DNA from 2 places in the Desulfotomaculum defluvii genome. Region 1 is predicted to be linked to the other one. Evidence: a T-box and tRNA genes for the amino acid it is inferred to sense, from the RefSeq annotation. Region 1 holds a T-box; the other holds one or more tRNA genes.
What was found. The T-box of region 1 lies ahead of pheS (phenylalanine--tRNA ligase subunit alpha). A T-box ahead of a tRNA ligase gene usually reads a tRNA of that ligase, here a tRNA-Phe.
Positions count from the first base shown of each region.

Region 2: it has a tRNA-Phe gene. The T-box ahead of pheS (phenylalanine--tRNA ligase subunit alpha) is inferred to sense a tRNA for this amino acid. The anticodon was not compared.

Region 1 is NZ_BAAHYV010000007.1:1,144,831-1,152,101, reverse strand. It holds gene thrS (threonine--tRNA ligase) at 1-66, shown strand, start outside; ribosomal protein L20 leader region at 133-255, shown strand; gene infC (translation initiation factor IF-3) at 279-809, shown strand; gene rpmI (50S ribosomal protein L35) at 826-1,020, shown strand; gene rplT (50S ribosomal protein L20) at 1,056-1,412, shown strand; gene ACYQ03_RS12695 (TrmH family RNA methyltransferase) at 1,632-2,435, shown strand; T-box leader at 2,612-2,861, shown strand; gene pheS (phenylalanine--tRNA ligase subunit alpha) at 2,913-3,935, shown strand; gene pheT (phenylalanine--tRNA ligase subunit beta) at 3,959-6,379, shown strand; gene zapA (cell division protein ZapA) at 6,694-6,966, shown strand; gene polX (DNA polymerase/3'-5' exonuclease PolX) at 7,086-7,271, shown strand, end outside.
Region 2 is NZ_BAAHYV010000008.1:56,574-63,844, forward strand. It holds gene ACYQ03_RS15550 (metallophosphoesterase family protein) at 1-709, shown strand, start outside; gene ACYQ03_RS15555 (hypothetical protein) at 790-1,269, opposite strand; gene ACYQ03_RS15560 (pyruvoyl-dependent arginine decarboxylase) at 1,476-1,937, shown strand; gene speE (polyamine aminopropyltransferase) at 1,958-2,791, shown strand; gene speB (agmatinase) at 2,805-3,674, shown strand; tRNA gene ACYQ03_RS15575 (tRNA-Asp) at 3,770-3,846, shown strand; tRNA gene ACYQ03_RS15580 (tRNA-Phe) at 3,854-3,929, shown strand; tRNA gene ACYQ03_RS15585 (tRNA-Gly) at 3,941-4,015, shown strand; tRNA gene ACYQ03_RS15590 (tRNA-Cys) at 4,032-4,106, shown strand; gene ACYQ03_RS15595 (4Fe-4S binding protein) at 4,203-4,880, opposite strand; gene dut (dUTP diphosphatase) at 5,084-5,653, shown strand; tRNA gene ACYQ03_RS15605 (tRNA-Phe) at 5,742-5,817, shown strand; tRNA gene ACYQ03_RS15610 (tRNA-Gly) at 5,822-5,896, shown strand; tRNA gene ACYQ03_RS15615 (tRNA-Cys) at 5,909-5,983, shown strand; gene ACYQ03_RS15620 (hypothetical protein) at 6,076-6,714, opposite strand; tRNA gene ACYQ03_RS15625 (tRNA-Gly) at 6,897-6,971, shown strand; tRNA gene ACYQ03_RS15630 (tRNA-Asp) at 6,981-7,057, shown strand; tRNA gene ACYQ03_RS15635 (tRNA-Leu) at 7,131-7,217, shown strand.

The DNA of each region.
Region 1 (7,271 bases):
GCCATTGCTGTGGAAGAGTTCATTAAAAAGATTGAAGAGGACATTAAAAGTAAGGCAATTTTCTAAGTCTAAAGGGAAAGCCTTGACTCCATAGGTAGTCTATGGTACAATGTCATCTGTTGAACTTAATATAATTGCAAGTAGAAGCATCCCGCTTCTCACCTTACGACTATAGTTAGTAGGGTTATCTAACACAAATTATATTTATAGTTGTGTCTATAAGCGGGTGTTTGTCACCCGCTTTTTATTTTTGTTTTGACTTTAAATTTTGGAGGTGAATATATATTTCAAAACAAGAGCAACGCATTAATGAGGAAATTAGAGCACGTGAAGTACGGGTAGTAGATGCTGAAAACAACCAGCTGGGCATTATGCCTCTTAAAGAAGCTCTGCGTTTAGCAGAGGAAAAACAGCTGGATCTTGTGGAGGTTGCTGCCCAAGCAAAACCGCCGGTTTGCCGTATTATGGATTTTGGTAAATTTAAATATGAGCAAAGCAAGCGAGAGAAGGAAGCCAAGAAAAAACAGCGGATTATTCAGATTAAAGAGGTTAAACTTCGCCCTCGCATTGAGGATCATGACTATTCTGTAAAATCCAAGAATGCTGAACGCTTCCTAAAAGATGGGGATAAGGTCAAGGTTACTATCATGTTCCGTGGCAGAGAAATTGTTCATACAGAGCTGGGAAGATCCCTCCTGGAACGTTTGGCCCAAGACCTGAAAGATATTTGCATTGTGGAAAGACACGCTAAGCTTGAAGGTAAAAACATGATTATGATCTTAGCACCAAAAAATGATAAGCAAGATTAGAAAGGAGTTGCCCTAGATGCCTAAAATTAAAACCCACCGTGGGGCTGCTAAGAGATTTAAGAAAACTGCCACTGGTAAAATTCGTGGCTGGCACGCTTTTCACAGCCACATTCTTGGTAAAAAGTCTCCTAAACGTAAGCGTAACTTACGCCAATCTACCATTGTTCATGAGTCTGATGTAATTCGTCTTAAAAGACTACTGCCCTATTAAAAGTTGATTTTTTTAAGTAAAAGGAGGTAATCATCATGCCACGGGCTAAAAGCAGTGTGGTTTCTCGTAATAGACATAGAAAGGTTTTAAAACTGGCCAAAGGTTATAGAGCTTCCCGTAGCAAGCTGTTTCGGGTAGCCAACCAGGCTGTTATGAAAGCTTTATTTTATGCTTATAGAGACCGTCGTCAGAAAAAACGTGATTTCCGTAAACTATGGATTGCTCGTATCAACGCAGCAACCCGTATGAATGGTCTGTCCTATAGCCGCTTCATTAACGGTCTGAAAAAAGCTGGTGTAGAAGTAAACCGTAAAATGCTGGCTGATCTGGCAGTAAACGATGCCAAGGCATTTGGCCAACTTGTTGAGCTTGCTAAGTCCAAGCTTGCCTAAAAACCCATTAGTGATGAACTAAAGCATGGTCTTGGACCATGCTTTTGCTATATAAAAGCCCTCAGCCCTAGGAGAGAGCATTGGATTTTGTTCATTAGGAAAGATAATCTGACGAATTGGTAGGTGCAATATCCCTTGCACAGCCAATTGCATGGGAAGGATATACTAGTGGTTATAAAGGAAATGTTAAATTTTAAAAAATGAGATGGTGGAGATCCAATGATTACATCAACCCAAAATGCACACGTGAAATATATAAAACGACTAGCACAACGAAATTTTCGCCAAAGGGAAAGAAAGTTTATAGTTGAAGGTATTCGCTTTGTTGAAGAGGCTTTGGCTAGCAATTGGACTGCAGATTACTTACTGTATACAGCGCAGGGAACCCAACTAGAACGGGGTATGATGCTGTTAGAACAGGCCAGAGGTAAAGGGATAGAAACCCTTGAAGTGTCTGAGAGTATCATGAGGGAATTGACCGATACAGAGACTCCCCAGGGAGTGCTGGCGGTGCTTTGGCAACCGGATTATACTCTGGGGGATGTGGTAAAACCTGGACAACACCCTTTGGTAGTTATTGTAGATGGTGTACAGGACCCAGGCAACCTTGGTACCATTATTCGTTCCTCTGACGCTGCGGCAGCCAGTGGTGTTATTTTACTTAAAGGTACAGTAGATCTATACAATCCCAAAACCTTGCGCTCAACAATGGGTTCCTTGTTCCACTTGCCGGTGATGCAGGCTGAGGATGTAGAGGGTGTATTAAATTACCTAATTTCCTTAGGGATTACCCTGCTGATAGGAGATCCCGCGGATGGTATCCCTGTCTTTGGGGCAAATCTTCAAGAACCGGTGGGAATAGTGGTGGGCAATGAAGGGGCTGGGCCTAGAAAGGAAATCTTCTGCCATAAACATCAAAAGATCACCATACTAATGCCCGGCAATGCAGAATCCTTAAATGTTGCTATAGCAACTTCTATTATCCTTTATGAAGCAACTAGGCAGAGGCATAAAATTCAGTAAACTTCCTTGTTTTGCTTAGACCCATATGATATAATCAGTGTCGAAAGGTCCCCAAAAAAGGATGAAAGGTTGTGGTTACGTGTTGATAACCGCCGAATTTTTTTGGAACCTGTTCGAAGCAACCGGGTCGGTTACAGCGTATATAAATTATCGCCGGCTGGTTCTACACTAATAATGCCAGTGCAATGACGGGGAAAAGTATGTAGATTTTTCTTTACAGGGAGAAAGGGTCAAGACTGGAAGCCCTTTTAAAGAAAAACTCCGGAAAGTTCACCCCTGAGCTGCGTTCTGAACGTATTTACATACTAGTAGGTTTCGCCGGTTCTTCTACCGTTATCAGAAGTGGATAAATGTTAATTTATCCTCTAAGTGGTTCTTGATTCTAGAACAATTTGGGTGGTACCACGGAGCTGATCCGTCCCTAATTTTAGGGACGGTTTTTTTATTATTTTATCTTATTTTTACAGGAGGATCGTCATGGAGCAAAAATTAAGAACTTTGTCTCAGGAAGCGCTAACTGCTCTCAGGGATGCCCATACCCCAGAAGCAATCAATGATATTCGAGTTAAATACCTAGGAAAAAAAGGTGAAGTTACACAGGTTTTACGGGGTATGGGTGCTTTATCCGCAGAGGAAAGGCCCAAGGTGGGACAGGTGGCCAATGAAGTAAGGGCAGAAATTGAAAGGGCTCTAGAAGAAAGAAATAACCTGATTAAAGAAGCCCAAAAGGAACAAAAGTTGGCTGCTGAAACCCTTGATGTTACTCTGCCAGGTCACCGTTTCGGCTTGGGTAGATTACACCCGCTGACCCAGGTGATGCAGGAAATAGAAAGTATTTTTATGGGCTTAGGCTTTAAAATTGCCGAAGGGCCAGAGGTGGAGCTGGATTACTACAATTTTGAAGCTTTAAACTTGCCTAAAGACCACCCGGCTAGAGATATGCAAGACACATTCTTTATTAATCCAGAGGTTCTTTTAAGAACCCATACTTCTCCTGTGCAGGCAAGGACAATGGAAAAAATGGTGCCTCAGGTGCCAATAAAAATAATTTGTCCAGGTCGAGTATATCGTAGAGATGATGATGCAACCCACTCTCCTATGTTTCACCAGGTGGAAGGTCTGGCCGTGGATAAGCATATTACCTTTGCAGATTTAAAGGGCATATTAGCTACCTTTGCTAAGCAAATGTTTGGGCCTGAAACCAAGACTAGATTGCGTCCCAGTTATTTTCCATTTACTGAGCCCAGTGCAGAAGTGGATATCTCCTGCTTCAATTGTAAAGGAAGCGGCTGTAGAGTTTGTAAGGGGAGTGGTTGGCTGGAAATTCTTGGTTCGGGTATGGTACATCCCAGAGTCCTAGAGATGTCTGGCTACAACCCCGAGGAAGTAACAGGTTTTGCCTTTGGTATGGGGGTTGAGCGAATTGCTATGCTGAAGTATGGCATAGATGATCTTCGGTTGTTATTTGATAACGATTTGCGTTTTCTGGCACAATTCTAGATTCGGGAGGTTTTTAGATAACCATGCGAGTTTCTTACCAATGGCTTAAAGATTATGTTGATATTCAGATTACACCCCAGGAATTGGCTGATAGGCTAACCCTATCCGGGCTGGCTGTAGATGTTGTGGAAGAACTGGGTGCTGAAATTGAAAATGTTGTTACCGGGCGGATCACAAAAATAGAAAAACACCCTAACGCTGATAAACTGGTGGTTTGTCAGGTGGATGCAGGTAAAGATGAGCCTTTGCAAATTGTTACTGGTGCCACCAATGTGCGGGAGGGTCATATGGTTCCAGTGGCCCTGGAAGGTGCAAAATTGGCCAAGGGATTGCAGATTAAGCGTTCTAAACTTAGAGGCGTGGAGTCCCGGGGGATGCTTTGCTCTGGCCAAGAATTGGGAATGGAAAGTAAACTCCTTTCCGCCGATATGGCTAATGGCATTTTAATTTTACCTGATGATGTAAAAGTGGGCTTGGATGCTAAGGAAGTATTAGGTTTATCCGATTCCGTGCTGGAATTAGACCTTACCCCCAATCGCGGCGATGCCCTTAGCATGATTGGTGTTGCCCGAGATGTGGCGGCCTTATTAAATACTAGATTAAAGGTTCCTGTGCCAAAATTAGAGGAAAACCAGGAAAATATCAATGAAATAGCTAAAATCGAGATAGAAGACCCTGATTTGTGTAGGCGTTACGTGGGGCGAGTAATTAAGGGAATTAAGATAGGGGCTTCACCAATTTGGTTGCAAAATCGACTGCGGGCAGCTGGTGTGAGACCTATTAGTAATGTGGTAGACGTAACGAACTACGTCATGTTGGAAACTGGTCAACCACTACATGCCTTTGATTATGATAAACTTGCTAACCACCATATTATTGTCCGCCGAGCCAAAGAAAATGAAAAAATTGTCTCTCTAGATGGTGTAGAGCGTACCTTAAACCCTGAAATGTTGGCCATTACCGATGAAAAAGGTCCGGTGGCTGTTGCCGGGGTCATGGGAGGACTGGACAGTGAGGTTACTGCCGATACAGTAAATGTTCTTATTGAATCCGCTTACTTTCATCCTATTAATGTACGGCGAACTTCCAAGGCCCTAGGACTACGTTCGGAATCATCCGTACGCTTTGAAAAAGGAATTGACATTAACAATTGCAAGAAGGTTGCAGACAGGGCTTTACAATTAATTCAACAACTGGCAGGGGGAATTGTTGTTTCGGGGGCCATCGATCAATTTCCTAACCCTATAGCTGAAAAAACTATCTTGCTCAGACCCAGTCGGGTAAATTGGATGCTGGGAGTGGAAATCCCCAAATCGGAAATTGTACAAATCATGGAAAACTTGCAATTTAGAGTACAGGAGCAGGGGGAAGAACTATTGGTTACTGTTCCTACCTTCCGACCAGACATCTTTGGTGAGTGGGATCTGGTAGAAGAAGTAGCAAGATTACACGGTTTTAATCAGATTCCTGAGACTTTGCCCTTTGGTGCATCCACCCAGGGTGTGAGAACTCCTGAGCAACAAATGAATTGGGATATCCGCAAGATTATGACTTCATGTGGGTTTTATGAAGTTGTCACCTACAGTTTTGTACATCCAAGGATATTTGATTTAATGAATTTACCTCAGAACAGTAAGTTTAGGAATGTCGTAAAACTTCAAAATCCTCTCAGTGAGGAACAATCTGTTATGAGAACAGTTTTGGTTCCTAGTCTGTTGGAGGTACTGGTTAAAAACCTTAATCGTCGTGCCCAAAGTGGAGCTATTTTTGAAATTTCTCGGGTATTTTATCCCCAGGAAGGGCAACCTCTACCAGAAGAGGTACCAGTACTGGCAGCAGTGGCTTATGGCAATACAGAAAAAACCTGGAATCAGTCTGCCAGACAAATGGATTTCTTCTTCATGAAGGGTGTCGTAGAGCAATTACTACAAGCCCTGGGAGTTCCAGATGTTGTCTTTAAACGTCATCAGGATCCTAGCTTCCATCCCGGTCGCTGTGCGTCCATTGAAACAAACGGACAGGTGTTGGGTGTAGTGGGAGAACTCCATCCCAATGTAGTGGAAAACTTTGAGCTGCCTGGCAGAACTGTTGCCATGAAGTTAGATTTACAGGTTTTAGCACAAACTGACCGCCCTGTAAAACAATATCAAGGTTTGCCTAAGTTTCCGACGGTAGAAAGGGATCTGGCTGTTTTAGTGAAACAGGAAGTTTTGGCTGCGGATATGCTCTCGATTATTCAAAAGGCTGCCGGTAATTTATTGAAAGAAACGGAAATATTTGATCTTTATCAGGGAACTCAGGTTCCTGAGGGTTATAAGAGTGTAGCTTTTTCCATGAAGTTTCAGGCTCTGGATAGGACCCTAACGGATGAAGAAATAAACGATAAAATGCAGCGAATTATTAAATCATTAGCTGCCCAGACCGGAGCAGAATTAAGGAAATAAAGGAACTTAGCATTAATGACCATAACAGGTCTTAGCAAAGGGAGTGTCGCTAAAACTACTTCTATAATAGTGACACTTCCTTTTATATTCATTTTATAGATATAACGCATATGCACCAGCAGGGAACGACCCCCGTGTCGTTCCCACAGTATATCTACATATTCATTGTGGCATCAGTTCTCTTTGTATTTAAGCAGAGGAATCATATCCCGCTGCCCAAAATTTACAATTGTTCAGCAAGGTGCAAAAACATGAAGGAATTTGCATAATAACAGCGAATAAACAATCAGCAAAGGATATTAGGGGGGTTAAAGATGTCTAAGCAACCAAGTAAGGTGGAAGTCGAAATATTTGGTGAGTACTACACCTTAAAAGGGCATGAATCCCCGGAATATATGCAAACTGTAGCAGAATTGGTTAACAAAAAGATGATGGAGATAAGTCGAAGAAACCCCGTACTCTCTCCCAATAAAGTTGCTGTATTGACGGTTGTTAATCTGGTCGATGAGTTAATCAAGCTCCAGGAACAGTATGACAACCTCTTGCAAATGATGGATCCGGAAAAAGCAAACTCCAGTAACTCATGACCAGATCATGAGTTTTATTTTTGGTGTGACATTTGGGGATGATAATCATTAAGTTAAATAAACATAAGCAATTAAAAATATTGTAAAGCATAAAGTAGCACAGAAACGGAGCGGTTTTCATGCAGAACATAGAAATCGCATGGGTTTTCACCGAGTTGGCCGACTTATTGGAACTTCAGGGAGAAGACTTTTATAAAATAAGGGCCTACCGTCGAGCGGCGGAAGTCCTTGCGAAGTTAGAGCAACCTATCCAGGAATTACACCGCCGAAGATTATTATCTAAAATACCTGGGGTAGGCAAGGCT
Region 2 (7,271 bases), on a different contig from region 1:
TATCGATACAGGGGACATTAGTGATTATGGAACCCCCTTGGAAGGACTGCTTTTAGAACGCATAAAAGACTTACCAGTTCCGTACTTATTTATTGCTGGTAATCATGATTCTCCTAGTACCATTAAAAAAATGAAAGAGTTAAAGGGGAAGGTCATTGTTTTGGAAAACTCCACGGAAATAAGTGGTTTAAGAATTATTGGTTTTCATGATCCAGCTTCTCGTACCAATAACATAAAATCAGTTTCTGAAGAAGAGGAAGTACAATTTGTAAAGCGTATTAAAGCATTCTTAGCACAACAAGCCGATAATTCAGCAAAGCCCTTTGATATTCTAGCCGTACATAGTCCCTATGTAGCTCATCCCCTGGCGGGTCAAGCACCCGTATTACTCTTTGGGCATAATCATCAGTATCAAGTAGAGAAAGTGGGGGAGAGTGTACTAATCAATGCTGGTACGTCTGGTGCTTCTGGTCTAGGCATGCTTCAGGAAGTGGAGAAGAGACCCTACTCTGTTATGTTGTTGAACTTTTATGATGATGGTCAGAAAAATCACTTAATTGCAGTGGATTCTATTCAAATTGATAGTGTTACCTCAGAATTTAGTATGAAGCGACATTTATTTGATAGACCAGCGATGGTGCCCACGGAGAAGATTTCCGATTCAGATGTAGTAAGAGATATGAGAAGTAAAATTGATGAGAATCGATAGTGAGTACGGCCTACGGCATAGGTCCGATGTAAGGTTAGGTTATATAAAAATGGCTTACGCAGTGGCGTAAGCCATTTTTTCTAATGGATTTCTACGTTGTCCCCACCAGCAGTCCTTAAAGCTTGGGCAGCTTTTTCTGCTGTACCATCATCGGCTTTAACAGTAACTAACATTTTACCCTCACGGATACGTTGTTCAAATTCCCGACCTTTTTCTGCAGGAATACCATAATCAGCCAGTCCACCTGCAATGCCACCAGTGGCAGCACCTGATAACATAGCAGCGATTGGACCAGCAGCCACCAAAGGACCAAAACCAGGAATTGCTAAGGCACCGGCACCCAAGGCTAAACCAGCCAAACCACCAATGGTGGCACCGCTAGCTGCACCATCGCCTACACCGTCTCCACCGGTAAAATTGGATGTCATTGATCCATCTTGCCTTTTTTCCTCACCCTTGGCAACTAAAGAGATATCCTTATCATAGCCAATGCGGCGCAATTCACTGATAGCTCTTTCTGCTTGCTCCTTGGAGGAAAAAAAACCAGTAATTGTCTTCATGCATTTACCCCCTTAAAAATTTATTAAGTCGTTCCAAAATAGGATGCCCGGGTGAGAAAAACTCATTCCTGTCAATTAGGTTTTAGAATGTATTTTATTTTTTGCTTTGGAAAAAAACAGTTTATTTTTAACTGCCGTTTGGTATAATATGTTTTGTTGTTAGGGAGAATGATGGAAAAGCAATAAAATTGAAAGGAGATATAAGAATGCTACCCACTCCTAAGAAGTATTTCGTTACAGCAGCTTCCTCCGAAGGAAAAAGTAAGCTTACGGCATTTGACAATGCACTACTTAAAGCACGTATAGGGAATATAAACCTTTTGAGAGTATCTAGCATTCTGCCTCCGGGAAGTCAAGAGGATCCCGGTATGGTTTTACCTCCAGGCTCCCTAGTTCCAACAGCCTATGGCTACATTGTAAGTGATATCCCTGGTGAGATTATTTCTGCCTGTGTAGGAGTAGGTATTAACTCCAGTGATTCCTTCGGGGTTATTATGGAGTTCTCGGGTAAATGTAGCAAAGAAGAAGCTGAAAGAAATATTAACAATATGTTGAAAGAAGCCTTTGAAACCCGTGGTATGGAACTAAAGGAAATTAAAATTGCTTCCACAGAACATAAGGTTGAAAAAACTGGTTGTGCCCTGGCAGCGGTTCCCCTTTGGTATTAGTATTACAAGGAGGTCTAGAAATGGAATTATGGTACACCGAGAGAGGGATTGTTTCCGGATTGGCCCTGAGTATTGAAGTAAGTAAAGTTTTACACGAAGAGCAAACAGAGTTTCAGCATCTTGCCGTTGTTGATACTCCTCTTTGTGGGCGCATGCTCTGGTTGGACAATATTATTATGACAAGTATTAGAGATGAATTCGTTTATCATGAAATGATTAGCCATGTGGCTTTAAATACTCATGAAAACCCTAAAAAAGTACTGGTCATCGGAGGCGGTGACGGTGGTGCAATCCGTGAAATTATTAAACATCCCAGTGTTGAAAAGGCTGTTCTGGTAGAGATTGATCGTCGGGTTGTGGAGGTCTCTAAAGAATACTTACCAGAGATTGCTTGTGCATTGTCTGATCCAAAGGTTGAAGTTCATTGCGTGGATGGCATTCAATATGTAAGGGATCATAAAAATGAATTTGATATCATAATTGTGGATTCCACTGATCCCATTGGACCTGCTGTGGGACTATTCGAAGGAAACTTCTATAAGGATTGTTATAATGCCCTAAAGGAAGAGGGTATCTTTGTAGCACAAACTGAATCTCCCTATTATAATAAGGAGTTAATTCCAAAGGTAAACCAAGATATTCGTTCCCTGTATCCAATTACTAATTTATACCTAGCATATGTACCTACCTATCCCAGTGGCTGCTGGACCTTTACTATGGGGTCTAAAAAATACGATCCCAAGGCTGTTGATTTTAGTACCAGACCCAACTATAAAACACGTTACTACAACCATGATATCCATAGGGCTGCCTTTGTATTGCCTAACTTTGTGCAGGAATTAATCAATAAATAACGGGGGATTACCAATGTTTGATCTATTGGATCAATGCTCTGGATTTATGGGTGCATCCCAGGATTACGAAAGTTCTAACTTAGTTCTAGTGGGGGCACCAATGGATTTTACTGTAAGCTTTAGACCAGGGACACGCCAAGGCCCCCAGGCTATTCGGCAGGTTTCCATTGGACTAGAGGAATACAGTGTGTTGTTAGATCGTGATCTGGCGGAGTATACCTATTATGACGCTGGTGATATTTCGATACCCTTTGGTCATGTCCTGGAAAGTTTGGATAAGATTGGTCAAGTTGTAGATAGGATTATCCGAGATGATAAATTCCCTTTGGTACTTGGTGGCGAGCATTTAATTAGCCTGCCAGTAATTAAGCAAGTTGTTCAAAAGTATCCTGATTTGAAGGTAATCCATTTTGATGCCCATGCGGATTTACGTCAGGACTACATGGGGCAGACCCTTTCCCATGCTTCGGTTATGAGACGGGTAGCTGATTTGGTGGGAGGGCAAAATATCTATCAATTTGGTATTCGCTCCGGTACCCGAGAGGAGTTCGACTATGCCAGAGCGAATACCCGGATGTTCCCTGGCAAGGTACTGGAACCTTTAAAACAAGTATTGCCAGAGCTAACAGGGCACCCAGTGTACATTACACTGGATATTGATGTGGTGGATCCAGCCTATGCACCAGGTACTGGTACCGCTGAACCAGGTGGATGTTCTTCGACAGAAATTTTAGATGCGATTTATTTAATGAAAGAATTAAATGTGGTCGGTATGGATTTGGTGGAGATTAGTCCCGTGTATGACCACTCTGAAAGAACAGCGTTATTGGGTGCTAAGCTTGTACGGGAAGCTATCTTGGTTTTTGGCAAATCGAGCATATAATATTTTCCAAACGTAAAAAACTTAAAATAATGTTTGACTTCTGGGTTTAGTTTTTGTATACTAATCAATGTCAGCGAGCGAAAGCTAGCTGAATTGGAGCTGTGGTGTAGTGGCCTAACATGCCTGCCTGTCACGCAGGAGAACGCGGGTTCGACTCCCGTCAGCTCCGCCATTAATATGCCTCGATAGCTCAGTTGGTAGAGCAGCGGACTGAAAATCCGCGTGTCGCTGGTTCGATTCCGGCTCGAGGCACCATTGTAAAGTGTGCGGAAGTGGCTCAGTGGTAGAGCATCGCCTTGCCAAGGCGAGGGTCGCGGGTTCGAATCCCGTCTTCCGCTCCATTATATTATATATGTTGGCGGCATAGCCAAGTGGTAAGGCAGAGGACTGCAAATCCTTTATCCCCCAGTTCGAATCTGGGTGCCGCCTCCAATAAGAAACTCCCGATTTTAACTCGGGAGTTTCTTTCATGTTTAGCCATTGGTATAAGATATAAAAAATGACACCGATTAAGGTGTCATTTTTTATTTAAGCGGACTTTTTAATATCATTAATAGGGTAATCAAAGCTTAATACTTTACGGTTGCAAGTTACTACACAGCTTCCACATTTTATGCAGTCTGGATCAGTAAGTTGGCCATTTTCATCAAAATTGGGAACTAAACCCATTGGACAGGCCTTTGTGCATAAACCACAGTTAGTGCATTTTTCACTATTTATATATAGTGGCTTTTTACCCTTACCAAACCAACTAGCCAATGTACCCATGGGGCAAATATGGCACCAACCCCGAGAGTGCACAGTAAGGCCTAAAATAATGCCCACAGCTGTGGTTATGGTCAGTAGACGAACAAAGGCCATACCCATGCCGTGCAAATCGCCCCAGGCAAAATAAAGCTGAGTTCCTAGGACGGTGATTATCAAACCCACCATAAAAGTACGAAGCTTGTTGGAACGTAACCATTTTGGAACAGTTTTTCCTTGATTGAATTTTTGGAAGAAGACGTCGTAGAATGCACCTCTTGGACACATCCAGTCACACCAGGATCGTCCACTAAAGAAAGACATACCCACTGCACCAACCATGCATACTAATAAAAGGAAACCTACAGGTGGATAAACCCAACCTAAGCCAATTACTGCTGGTAACACAATCCAGGTTATAGCCTGTTTACGAATACGTTTTAACAGTAATATGTTTTTCATATCTTTACCTCCTTGTATTTATGAAATATTATCGCAGTAATAATACTAATATAATTTATTTATATTACGCTGTCAATTAAAATATGCGTAAAAAATGGCCATTGTCAAATTAGTGACAAAAAGTTTTTAAAATTAGAAGGGAAAGTTCATATAGAATGTCGAAGTGACAAATATCACAAATCCTATTCTTAGGGGTGAATAAGATGTTAGAAACCTGCAAAAGATGCCGCTATGGGGTGGAGATTATTCGGGGAGACTATAAATGCGAAATACAAGAAATTAAAATACCGAGGGATGAAGCATTGTACCCATTTAGGCAATGTAAATTGTTCAGCTTTAAAAATTGTATAGTGAGAATTAAAAAACTTCATGAAAGAGCAGAAGTGCCTAAACGCGCAACCCCAGAAAGTGCTGGCTTTGATTTACATACGATAGAGGATTTTACTATTTGCCCCGGAGAACATAAATCGGTAAGGACGGGACTAGCCTTTGAGCTACCTCCATCTTATGCGATGTTGATATACCCCCGCAGCGGTAATGCCAAGAAGTACGGTATTACCCTAAGCAATGCAGTGGGTGTTGTAGATTCCGACTACCGGGGTGAGGTTGTTGTGTTGCTACATAACTCAGGTCACTATGAAGTATCCTTTAAAGCAGGGGACCGAATAGCCCAGGCCATCATTCATACTCTTCCTGATATAGAACTTGTGGAATGCGAAGAATTAAGCGATACAGAAAGAGGAAAGGGTGGTTTTGGCAGCACTGGATTATAATGGATTTTGATTAGAATTTTTTTAAAAAGTATTCAAAAACTATTGCGAAACATGTCATACTATGATATATTTTATAAGCGTCAGCAGTGCCTCGATAGCTCAGTTGGTAGAGCAGCGGACTGAAAATCCGCGTGTCGCTGGTTCGATTCCGGCTCGAGGCACCATTATGCGGAAGTGGCTCAGTGGTAGAGCATCGCCTTGCCAAGGCGAGGGTCGCGGGTTCGAATCCCGTCTTCCGCTCCATTAGTATAAGCTGGCGGCATAGCCAAGTGGTAAGGCAGAGGACTGCAAATCCTTTATCCCCCAGTTCGAATCTGGGTGCCGCCTCCATTTAATAATTAAAGCCATCTGTTAACAGATGGCTTTTTGGTTATTTTGGGAATTTACCATTTATAATAATACTTAATTAACAATAGAAAACCTTAACGTTTTTTCCTTTTGGCAGGTCTACTTTTTTGAGTAGTGATTCTTGGTAGATTAAATACATCTGATATTTGCATAGTAGGTGCTGCAGTAACAACTGACTCTGAGATCTCCTCTAAAACCTTAGTAACAATATTTTCCTCATGGTTGTTTTCGACCATATCAATAGTAGAATGAACTACCGGCAGAGTATGATTAGATTTTGGAGTTTTGGCTTTAATGATGCTAACCGGAGCCTTTAAATGTTCATCGCTTTTTTGTTTCTGGTTAGATTCTTTGTTAGGTTTATTTTTCTCCGAAGAAGAAAAATTGGCTAGGGTTAGACCTGAAATTTGCTGGTTTAAAGAAGAAGCTTGGGCTAGAGTTTCTTCTAGGGCTAACACTTCTTCTGGAGTTCCTCCGATACCCAGTGCCTTTATAGCATCTTCTTTCATTAAACTTACCCATTCGGCCACAACTTCTAAACCGTCTTGTAATTCTTTGAAACTCTGTTTGATATGTTGACCAATTTGTTTTTCCAGTTCTTCTTGACGTATAGATAGATTTAATACATCATTTCTTTCCGCTCTGGTTAATGAAGATAAGGGCTTGTCCAAACCCTTAACCCGATTAATAATTTGTCTATATTTTTGAAACACTGAACAATACCCCCTATGCTGTTTTACTAAAGGTTTCTCCAATTAAATGTAAATTCCTTCCAGTTTGATTTAAAATAGTAAATATTTTCCATATAAAAAATATGATTTAGTTAGCCATAACTTGGATATTGACTAGTCTATACTTCGTATGCTATATTAATATTCGTCAGTAAGACATGTATGCGGAAGTGGCTCAGTGGTAGAGCATCGCCTTGCCAAGGCGAGGGTCGCGGGTTCGAATCCCGTCTTCCGCTCCATAAATTTTTGGAGCTGTGGTGTAGTGGCCTAACATGCCTGCCTGTCACGCAGGAGAACGCGGGTTCGACTCCCGTCAGCTCCGCCAAAAAAATATATTAAACAAGATGTATTGACAAAAAACATTAAGTTTGGTATATTGAATAAGCTGAATAAAACATGCCCGGGTGGCGGAATAGGCAGACGCACAGGACTTAAAATCCTGCGGTTTCACGACCGTGCCGGTTCGACCCCGGCTCCGGGCACCAATAAAATCAAGGCTTTAGAGAAACACCTTCTGGAAAACAGATGGTGTTTTTCTG